One region of the Acidovorax sp. JHL-3 genome, then DNA from elsewhere that is predicted to be linked to it. Evidence: riboswitches for the same ligand, from Rfam matches in the RefSeq annotation. Region 1 holds a riboswitch; the other holds the start of a gene.
The links. A riboswitch is a leader RNA that binds a small molecule or an ion and turns the genes downstream of it on or off. The one in region 1 is predicted to bind glycine.

Region 2: linked by a shared signal. The riboswitch ahead of gcvT (glycine cleavage system aminomethyltransferase GcvT) and the one ahead of K226_RS0105675 (D-amino acid dehydrogenase) in region 1 are both predicted to bind glycine.

The regions. Positions count from the first base shown of each region.
Region 1 covers NZ_JAFU01000001.1:1,204,817-1,209,024, reverse strand. The annotation lists gene K226_RS0105690 (helix-turn-helix transcriptional regulator) at 1-675, shown strand, start outside; gene K226_RS0105685 (YXWGXW repeat-containing protein) at 869-1,321, shown strand; gene K226_RS0105680 (2-keto-4-pentenoate hydratase) at 1,401-2,183, opposite strand; glycine riboswitch at 2,411-2,523, shown strand; gene K226_RS0105675 (D-amino acid dehydrogenase) at 2,619-3,938, shown strand; gene K226_RS0105670 (cytochrome c) at 4,051-4,208, opposite strand, start outside.
Region 2 covers NZ_JAFU01000001.1:2,443,076-2,447,283, reverse strand. The annotation lists gene K226_RS0111500 (TRAP transporter small permease) at 7-501, shown strand; gene K226_RS0111495 (TRAP transporter large permease) at 587-1,864, shown strand; glycine riboswitch at 1,871-1,970, shown strand; glycine riboswitch at 1,984-2,106, shown strand; gene gcvT (glycine cleavage system aminomethyltransferase GcvT) at 2,151-3,296, shown strand; gene gcvH (glycine cleavage system protein GcvH) at 3,353-3,727, shown strand; gene gcvP (aminomethyl-transferring glycine dehydrogenase) at 3,856-4,208, shown strand, end outside.

The DNA.
Region 1 (4,208 bases):
ATGACCTATGCCGACCTGGCGCAGCAACTCGGCATGGCCGAGTCCAGCGTCAAGCGCATGCTGGCCAAGGGCGACATGCCGCTGTCACGCATCGACGCCATCTGCCGCGCGCTGGCGCTGGACTTTGCCGACCTGGCCCGGCATGTGGCCGACAACCAGCCGCTGCTCAGGGAACTGACCCCCGAGCAGGAGCGGGCCGTGGTGGCCGACAAGAAACTGCTGCTGATGGCCATTTGCGTGCTGAGCCAGTGGACGCTGGAGCAGGTGACCACCGCCTACCGCCTGACCGAGGCCGAGGGCATCCAGTACCTGGCCCAGCTCGACCGCATCGGCATCATCGAGCTGCGGCCGTTCAACCGCTACCGCCTCAAGCTCGCCAAGACCTTCCGCTGGCGCCCGCACGGCGCGGTGATGAACTACTTTCGGGAGCACGCACTGCTCGACTACTTTGCGGGTGGCTTTGACGGCCCAGGCGAGGGGGTACTGCTGGTGCACGGCGCCATCAGCCGCAGTCTGGCCCCGGCTTTCATGGAACGCATGCAGCGCGTGGCGCACGACTTTGCCCAGCAGCACCTGGCCGACCAGAAACTGCCCCAAAGCGAACGCGAGGGCTACACGCTGCTGCTGGCGCTGCGCAGCTGGGAGTTCGAGGCGTTTGCGGGCATGCGGCGCTAGCACATTTTTTTCATAGCACGCAGCGCTCACCAGTAGGGCGTTACAGGCCAAAAACCCTCTGAATACTGCGCGCAAGTCGGCGCCCTGAAACACAACTTCACAACACTTCGCACAGCACCTACATGCGCTTGACGCAGTGCCCCCACGATCAAGGCTCCCGGTTCCGCACGGAATCCTTTCTGAGGAGAACACCATGGCACGCATAGCCCTCGCCGCCGCTTCCATCGCCCTGCTGTCGCTGAGCGCCTTGACGGCGGCGCATGCACAGGTTGGCGCCACTATCGTCATCCAGTCGGGCAGCCCCCACTACCAGCGCCCCGCCCCGGCGCTGGTGCAATACCAGGCCCCACCGCCCCCGCGCTACGAAGCTGTGCCCCGCCATCGGCGCGGCATGGCATGGGTGCCCGGCCACTGGGAATGGCGCGGCCACCGCCATGTGTGGATGCAAGGCCACTGGGTGAAGGCCCGCCCCGGCTACCACTACCGCGAGCCGCGCTGGATGGAGCACGACGGCCGCTGGGCCATGCAGCGCGGCGGCTGGGACCGTGACCGCGACGGCGTGGCCAACCGCTACGACCGGGACCGCGACGGTGACGGCGTACCCAACCGCCGCGACCCCCAGCCCGACAACCCCCGCCGCAACTGATTGCAACCGGGCACAACTGAGCGCCAATAAGCGCTATGTATCGCGGATCGGCACAACCGGGTGCAGGCGTGGCGGGTTTTCAGCCCAGCTGAAGCTCGGCGCGGCCCAGGCCCGGGAAGTCGGCCACCACCACCGTGCCCGGCGCCACCAGCACGGTACCGGTGCATGAACCAGTGGTCACCCACTGGCCGGCGCACAGCCCGCCCAGGCTGCGCGCACCTTCGTTGGCCAGCCATGTCAGCAACCGCAGGGGGTCGCCCGCCGGGTTGCTCCAGGTGGCGTGCTGCACGGCCACCGCCCCATTCACCGACAGGCTCACTCCTTGTGCCAGGGGCTGCACTGCAGCCACATCGGCCGTGCCCGAACCCACGATAAGTGCCCCGTGGCAGGCCTGGTCGGCCAGGCGGCTCCACGCGCCCTGCTGCGCCCAGGCGGCAAAGCGCGTGTCGCACACCTCGATGGCGGCACGCACGGATGCCATGGCCGCCAGCACCTCGGCCGCACTGTAAGGCGTTGGGCGATCGGGTAGATCGATGCCCAGCTCGTACACCAGTTCCGCCTCGACTCCCATCACGGCAAAGCCTGCGGCAGGCAGATGCAGTGCCTGCCCGGCTGGCGCAACAAACACCGAATCGCGGGTGAGTGCAGCGCGCGCAGGCAGCGCCTGGGGCGAAGCAGCCCCCACCTTCCAACCCGCGATCTCGCCGCGCTCGCGCACCACGGCGTCCTGCACGGCATACGCCTGGTCCGCATCGCATGGGCGCAGCGCAACGGGCAAATCCAGTGGCCGGGGCATGCGACCCTGGCGGGCCATGGTGATAACGGCGGCGCTGGCGAAGGGGTCAAAAGCGGTAACAGGCATGGCGTGCGTCCTTGGGGTAAAGCTGGGCGGATTATGGCGAGGCGCAGGCCCGTCCTGCCCCGCCAGCATCAGCAACGATTGCTGCCCATTAGCCAGCAAAACCACCCCGCCGCCGCCAGCGCACTCCTAGAATGGCCCCCGCAGGAGAGCATGGCGGGCCGCAAGCCCGCCGCTGCACCGAAGGCGCAAACTCCCATACACGCTCAGGTCCCGTACTGCACCATTCATCAAAGCCGTCTGGAGAGCCGCCACACACCCGTGTGGCGCACCGAAGGAGCAAACCGAGCGCCATGTGGGCCGCGCGGTGAATCTCTCAGGTACCAAGGACAGGGGGAGCGGCAGCTTGGGCAGTCATGCGCCAGCTGTACGCTATTGAACCTATAGCTGCCAGCGCACGTCTTTCAAGCGCCAGAGCCCAGAAAGGCTTTGAAAATCATGCGCGTGATCGTTTTGGGTGCCGGCTTGCTCGGCGTGACTTCGGCTTATTTTCTGCAGCAACTCGGCCACGAGGTGACCGTCATCGACCGCCAGGGCGCCCCCGGCGCCGAAACCAGCTTTGCCAACGGCGGGCAAATTTCGGTGAGCCACGCCGAACCCTGGGCCAACCCCAGCGCGCCGCTGAAGGTGCTGCAATGGCTGGGGCAGGAGGATGCGCCGCTGCTGTTCCGCATCCGCGCCGACATGCGCCAGTGGCTGTGGGGCCTGTCCTTTTTGCGCAACTGCACCCCGGCGCGCACGCGCCACAACATTGAGCAGATCGTGCGCCTGGGCACCTACAGCCGCAGCGTGCTGCAGCAACTGCGCGCGGACACGGGCATCCAGTACGACCAGCGCACGCAGGGCATCCTGCACTTTTATACCAACGCCAAGGAGTTCGACGGCGCTCTGGCCCCCGCCGAGCAGATGCGCGGTTTGGGCTGCGAGCGCCAGGTCATCAGCGCCGACGAGGCCGTGCGCATCGAGCCCGCCCTGGCCCACATCCGCCCGCAGCTGGCGGGCGCCACGTTCACGGCCGAGGACGAGTCGGGCGACGCCAACCAGTTCACGCGCGAACTCGCCAAACTGTGCGAGGCGGCGGGCGTGCAGTTCCGCCTGGGGCACCACATCACCGCGCTGCGCGAGGCGGGCGGCCGCATCGACCATGTGGAGGTGACCAACGCCGAAGGCCGCTTCGAGCGCGTGCGTGGCGATGCGTTTGTGCTGGCCATGGGCTCGTTCAGCCCGCTGCTGGCCCAGCCGCTGGGCATCAGCCTGCCCATTTACCCGGCCAAGGGCTATTCGGTGACCATGCCGGTGAAGGACGCGAGCCGGGCGCACCAAGTGAGCCTGACGGACGACGAGTACAAGCTGGTGTTCTCGCGCTACACCAGCGAACGCGGCGGCGACCGGTTGCGCATTGCTGGCACCGCCGAGCTCAACGGCTACAACCGCGACCTCAACCAGGTGCGCTGCGACGCCATCGTGCGCCGCGTGGAGCAACTCTTTCCCGGTGCGGGCGACGCGAGCCAGGCGCAGTTCTGGACCGGCCTGCGCCCCGCAACGCCCAGTAACGTGCCGCTGATCGGCCAGACGAAAGTGGGCAACCTGTTTCTCAACACCGGCCACGGCACGCTGGGCTGGACGCACGCCTGCGGCTCGGGCAAGGCGCTGGCCGACATCGTGAGCGGCCGCGTGCCAGAGGTGGATTTTGCGTTCCAGGGAATGGCCGCAGGACGTGGCGCCCATGCGCTGGTGCCCGCGGCCAAGGTGGCATGAGCCCCCAAAACGGACGAAGCGGCTGCAGCCGCTTCACAGGGAAGGCGCCGGAGCGAAACCACCGCGCCAGGAAAGGCCCGCCACAAGAATTGTGGCGGGCGAGCGGCCCCGTTCAAGGCGATGCCGCACCCGTGGCATGCGCGACAAAGCGTGCCAAAGCCTGCATGTCTTGCGGGCTGATTTTTTCAGCGTAGGAGGGCATCACGCCGATGCCGTTGCGCAACGCGCGCAGCACGCGGTCGGCATCGGGCTTGAGCTCGTCCAGCACCG
Region 2 (4,208 bases), 1.2 Mb from region 1:
CCGCCCATGAAAAACATGTTTCTTATCTTTGAGCGCGGTTGCACCTGGGCGGCCATGCTGGGCGCCTGCGCCATGCTGGCGCTGGCCGCTGCGCTGGGCATGTTCCAGATCCTCATGCGCTTCGTGTTCGAGCAACCCGCCGAATGGACCGAAGTGCTGATCCGTTTCAGCCTGATCTGGATGGTGTTTCTGGCCATCCCGGCCGCCTTTCGACAGGGCGCCATGGTGAGCGTGGACGTGCTGTACCGCTGGAGCCCGCCGCGCATTCGCCGCGTGCTTGACTGGGTGGTGTCACTGGCCGCGCTGGCACTGATCGGCGTGATCATCTGGTGGGGCTGGGACTACGCGCAGCGCGGCGGCGTGCAAAGCATGGCCGGGCTGGAATCGGTGTCGATGTTCTGGGCCTATCTCGCCATGCCAGTGGGTGGCCTGTTTTGTGTGATTGGCATCATTGGCAACCTGGTCGATCCCCAGCGCATGGAACTGGAGACTGCGCAATGAGCGCCGCGCCGAGCCGCCTCCAGCAAGCGAACTGCCCCCTCGGGGGGCAGCGAGGACATGCAATGCCGAGCGTGGGGGCCCTAATATGAGCATGGTCATGATCTCCACCATGGTGCTGTGCTTTGCACTCACCGTTTCCGTGGCCGTGTCGATCGGGCTGGCCTCCATCCTGGGCATTCAGGTGGCCAACGCCAACATGCTGATCGCGGTGAAAGAGATGTTTGCCTCGATCAACAAGTTTCCGCTGGCCGCCATTCCGTTCTTCATCCTGGCGGGCAACCTGATGGAAACCGGAGGCATCTCGCGGCGGCTGGTCGAGTTTGCCAAAAGCATCGTGGGTGGCGTGCAGGGTGGCCTGCCCATGACCTGCGTGCTCACCTGCATGATCTTTGCAGCCGTGTCGGGCTCGTCGGTGGCCACCACATTTGCCATTGGCGCCATCCTGATCCCCGCGCTCATCAAGCATGGCTACCCCACCAGCTATGCCGCAGCGCTGCAGGCCACCAGTGCCGAGCTGGGCGTGATCATTCCGCCCTCCATCCCGCTCATCCTGTATGGCGTGAGCGCCGAGGTGTCGATTGGCGAGCTGTTCATTGCCGGCTTTGGCCCGGGCCTCCTGATCAGCGGCGCACTGATGCTGTTTGTGTGGGCCTGGTGCAAATACAAAGGCTGGGGCAAGAACGATGGCGATGGCCGCATGCCCTTTGGCCGTGCCGCGCTGCAGGCCGGGTGGGCATTGTTCATGCCCGTGATCATTCTGGGCGGCATCTACGGCGGCGTTTTCACGCCCACCGAGGCGTCTGCCGTGGCCGTTTTTTACGCGTTGATCATCGGCGTGGTGATTTACCGCGAAATCAAGATCAAGGACCTGTTCGCCATTCTGCGCAAGTCGGCCATCTCGTCGGCGGTGATCATGTTCATCATCGCCAACGCCGGGTTGTTTGCGTTTCTCATCACGCGCGCCGGCGTGCCCGATGCCATTGGCCGCTGGCTGGAATCGGTGCTGCAATCCCCCGCGCTCTTTCTGCTGGGTGTGAACGCGGCGTTGTTCTTCATTGGCATGTTCATCGAGACCAGCGCGGCCATCATCGTGCTGGCGCCCATCCTGGCGCCCGTGGCCATGCACTTTGGCGTGGACCCGGTGCATTTCGGCCTGATCATGGTGGTGAACCTCGCGCTCGGCATGATCACGCCGCCTTTTGGCGTGAACCTGTTTGCGGCCTGCACGGTGGCGCGCATATCGCTGGACCGCGTCGTCACGCACCTGCTGCCGTTTGTCGGCGTGATTCTGGTGTGCCTGCTGGTCATCACCTACGTGCCCTCCATTTCGCTCACGCTGCGCGATCTGGTGTACGCGAAGTAAGTACAATCGGCCCCGTCAGGAGAGAGTGCTCCGCTTATCCGCGAGCAGCACCGCCGAAGGCGCAGGCACCCGCCGAACGCTCAGGCAAAAGGACTGGCAACCGCCCGCAGTGATGCGGGCGTTCCCTTGCTGGAGAGAGGTGGCCGCGCGCAACGCACAGGCCATCCACCGAAGGAGCAAGCCGCGCGGCCAGCCAGGGCGCCGTGGTGAATCTCTCAGGTAAAGCGGACAGCAGGGCAAATCCCGTGGCACTGGTGCCACGGCCCCCATTTGCCCTGGAGCTTTCATGTCCGCACCTGCCGCCGCACCCCTGCTCACCACGCCCCTCAACGCGCTGCACATCGAACTGGGCGCCCGCATGGTGCCGTTCGCCGGTTATTCCATGCCGGTGCAGTACCAAGGTCCAGGTATGGGCCTCATGGCCGAGCACCTGCACACCCGCCAGGCCGCAGGTCTGTTCGATGTGTCGCACATGGGCCAGTTGCGCCTGGTCGGCCCGGATGCCGCCGCAGCGTTTGAGAGCCTGATGCCCGTGGACGTGATCGACCTGCCCGTGGGCAAGCAGCGCTACGGCCTGCTGCTGAACGACGCGGGCGGCATCATCGACGACCTGATGTTCTTCCGCGTGGCACAGGATGAAATCTTCGTCATCGTCAACGGCGCCTGCAAGGTGGGCGACTTAGCCCATATCCAGGCGCGCATCGGCCAGCGCTGCCAGGTCATTCCGATGCCCGACCACGCCCTGCTCGCCCTGCAAGGCCCGCAGGCGGCCACGGCCCTGGCGCGCCTGGCGCCCGGCGTGGAGAAGCTGGTGTTCATGACCGGCGGCAACTTCCAGATTGCCGGTTGTGAGTGCTTCGTCACGCGCAGTGGCTACACGGGCGAGGACGGGTTCGAGATCTCGGTGCCCGCCGCGCAGGCCGACACCCTGGCGCGCGCGCTGCTGGCCCAGCCCGAAGTCAAACCCATCGGCCTGGGCGCGCGCAACTCGCTGCGCCTCGAAGCGGGCCTGTGCCTCTATGGCAACGACATCGACACCACCACCACGCCCGTGGAAGCGGCCTTGAACTGGGCCATGCAGAAGGTGCGCCGCACCGGCGGCGCGCGCGCGGGCGGCTTCCCCGGAGCCGACACGGTGCTGGCCCAGCTCGACAACCCCGCCAGCCTGACGCGCAAGCGCGTGGGCCTGGTCGCCCTGGAGCGCGTACCCGTGCGCGAGCACACCGAGCTGCAAACGACCGAAGGCCAGAAGATCGGCGAAGTCACCAGCGGCCTGCTGGGCCCCAGCTTCGACAAACCCATCGCCCTGGCCTATGTGGACCCGCAGCATGCCGCCGTGGGCACGCGCGTCCACGCCATCGTGCGCGGCAAGGCCGTGCCCATGGAAGTGTGCGCCACCCCCTTCGTGCCCACGCGTTACTACCGCGGCTAAAAGCCTGCAGCGCAGGCTACATTCCGGATTCCCTTCATCTTTCAGGAACCTTTCCCATGACGATCAAATTTTCCAAAGACCACGAGTGGGTCAACGCCGCCGACGCCAACGCTGCCGTGGTGGGCATCACCGTGCACGCCCAGGACGCCCTGGGTGATGTGGTGTTTGTCGACCTGCCCGCCGTGGGCACCACCTTTGCCCAGGGCGACGTGGCAGGAGTGGTCGAGTCCGTCAAGGCTGCTGCCGACGTGTACATGCCGGTCTCCGGCGAAGTCGTCGAGGTGAACGAAGCCCTGCGTGCCGACCCGTCGCTGGCCAACTCTGACCCGCTGAATGCCGGCTGGTTCTTCAAGGTCAAGCTGTCCGACGCATCGCAGCTCGATGCCCTGATGGACGAGACCACCTATTCGAGCTTTGCCGCCAGCGCCTGAGCGCCGCAGCAAAAACCATAGCTGCCCGCGCTTGAATTCAGGCACCTTCAATATGAAAAGTGCTTGAATCTGTTTAAATGCAAGCGCTGGCAGCTCTCTTTTTAATAGCCTTTGAGACTGGTTCCGCCATGCAGATGCCCGCCGCCCTGCCCTTGTCCGCACTCGAAAACACCACCGAGTTCCTGCCCCGCCACATCGGCATCGACGCGGCCGACGAAGCCCACATGCTGTCGGTGATTGGCGAGGCCTCGCGCCGTGCCCTCATCGACGGCATCGTGCCGCGCTCCATCGCGCGCAGCCAGACCATGGACCTTCCGCCCCCCGCGACCGAAGCCGCCGCGCTGGCCGAGCTCAAGGCGATTGCATCCAAAAACCAGGTGCTCAAAAGCTTCATCGGCCAAGGCTATTACGGCACGCACACGCCCGGCGTGATTCTGCGCAACATTCTGGAGAACCCCGCCTGGTACACGGCCTACACGCC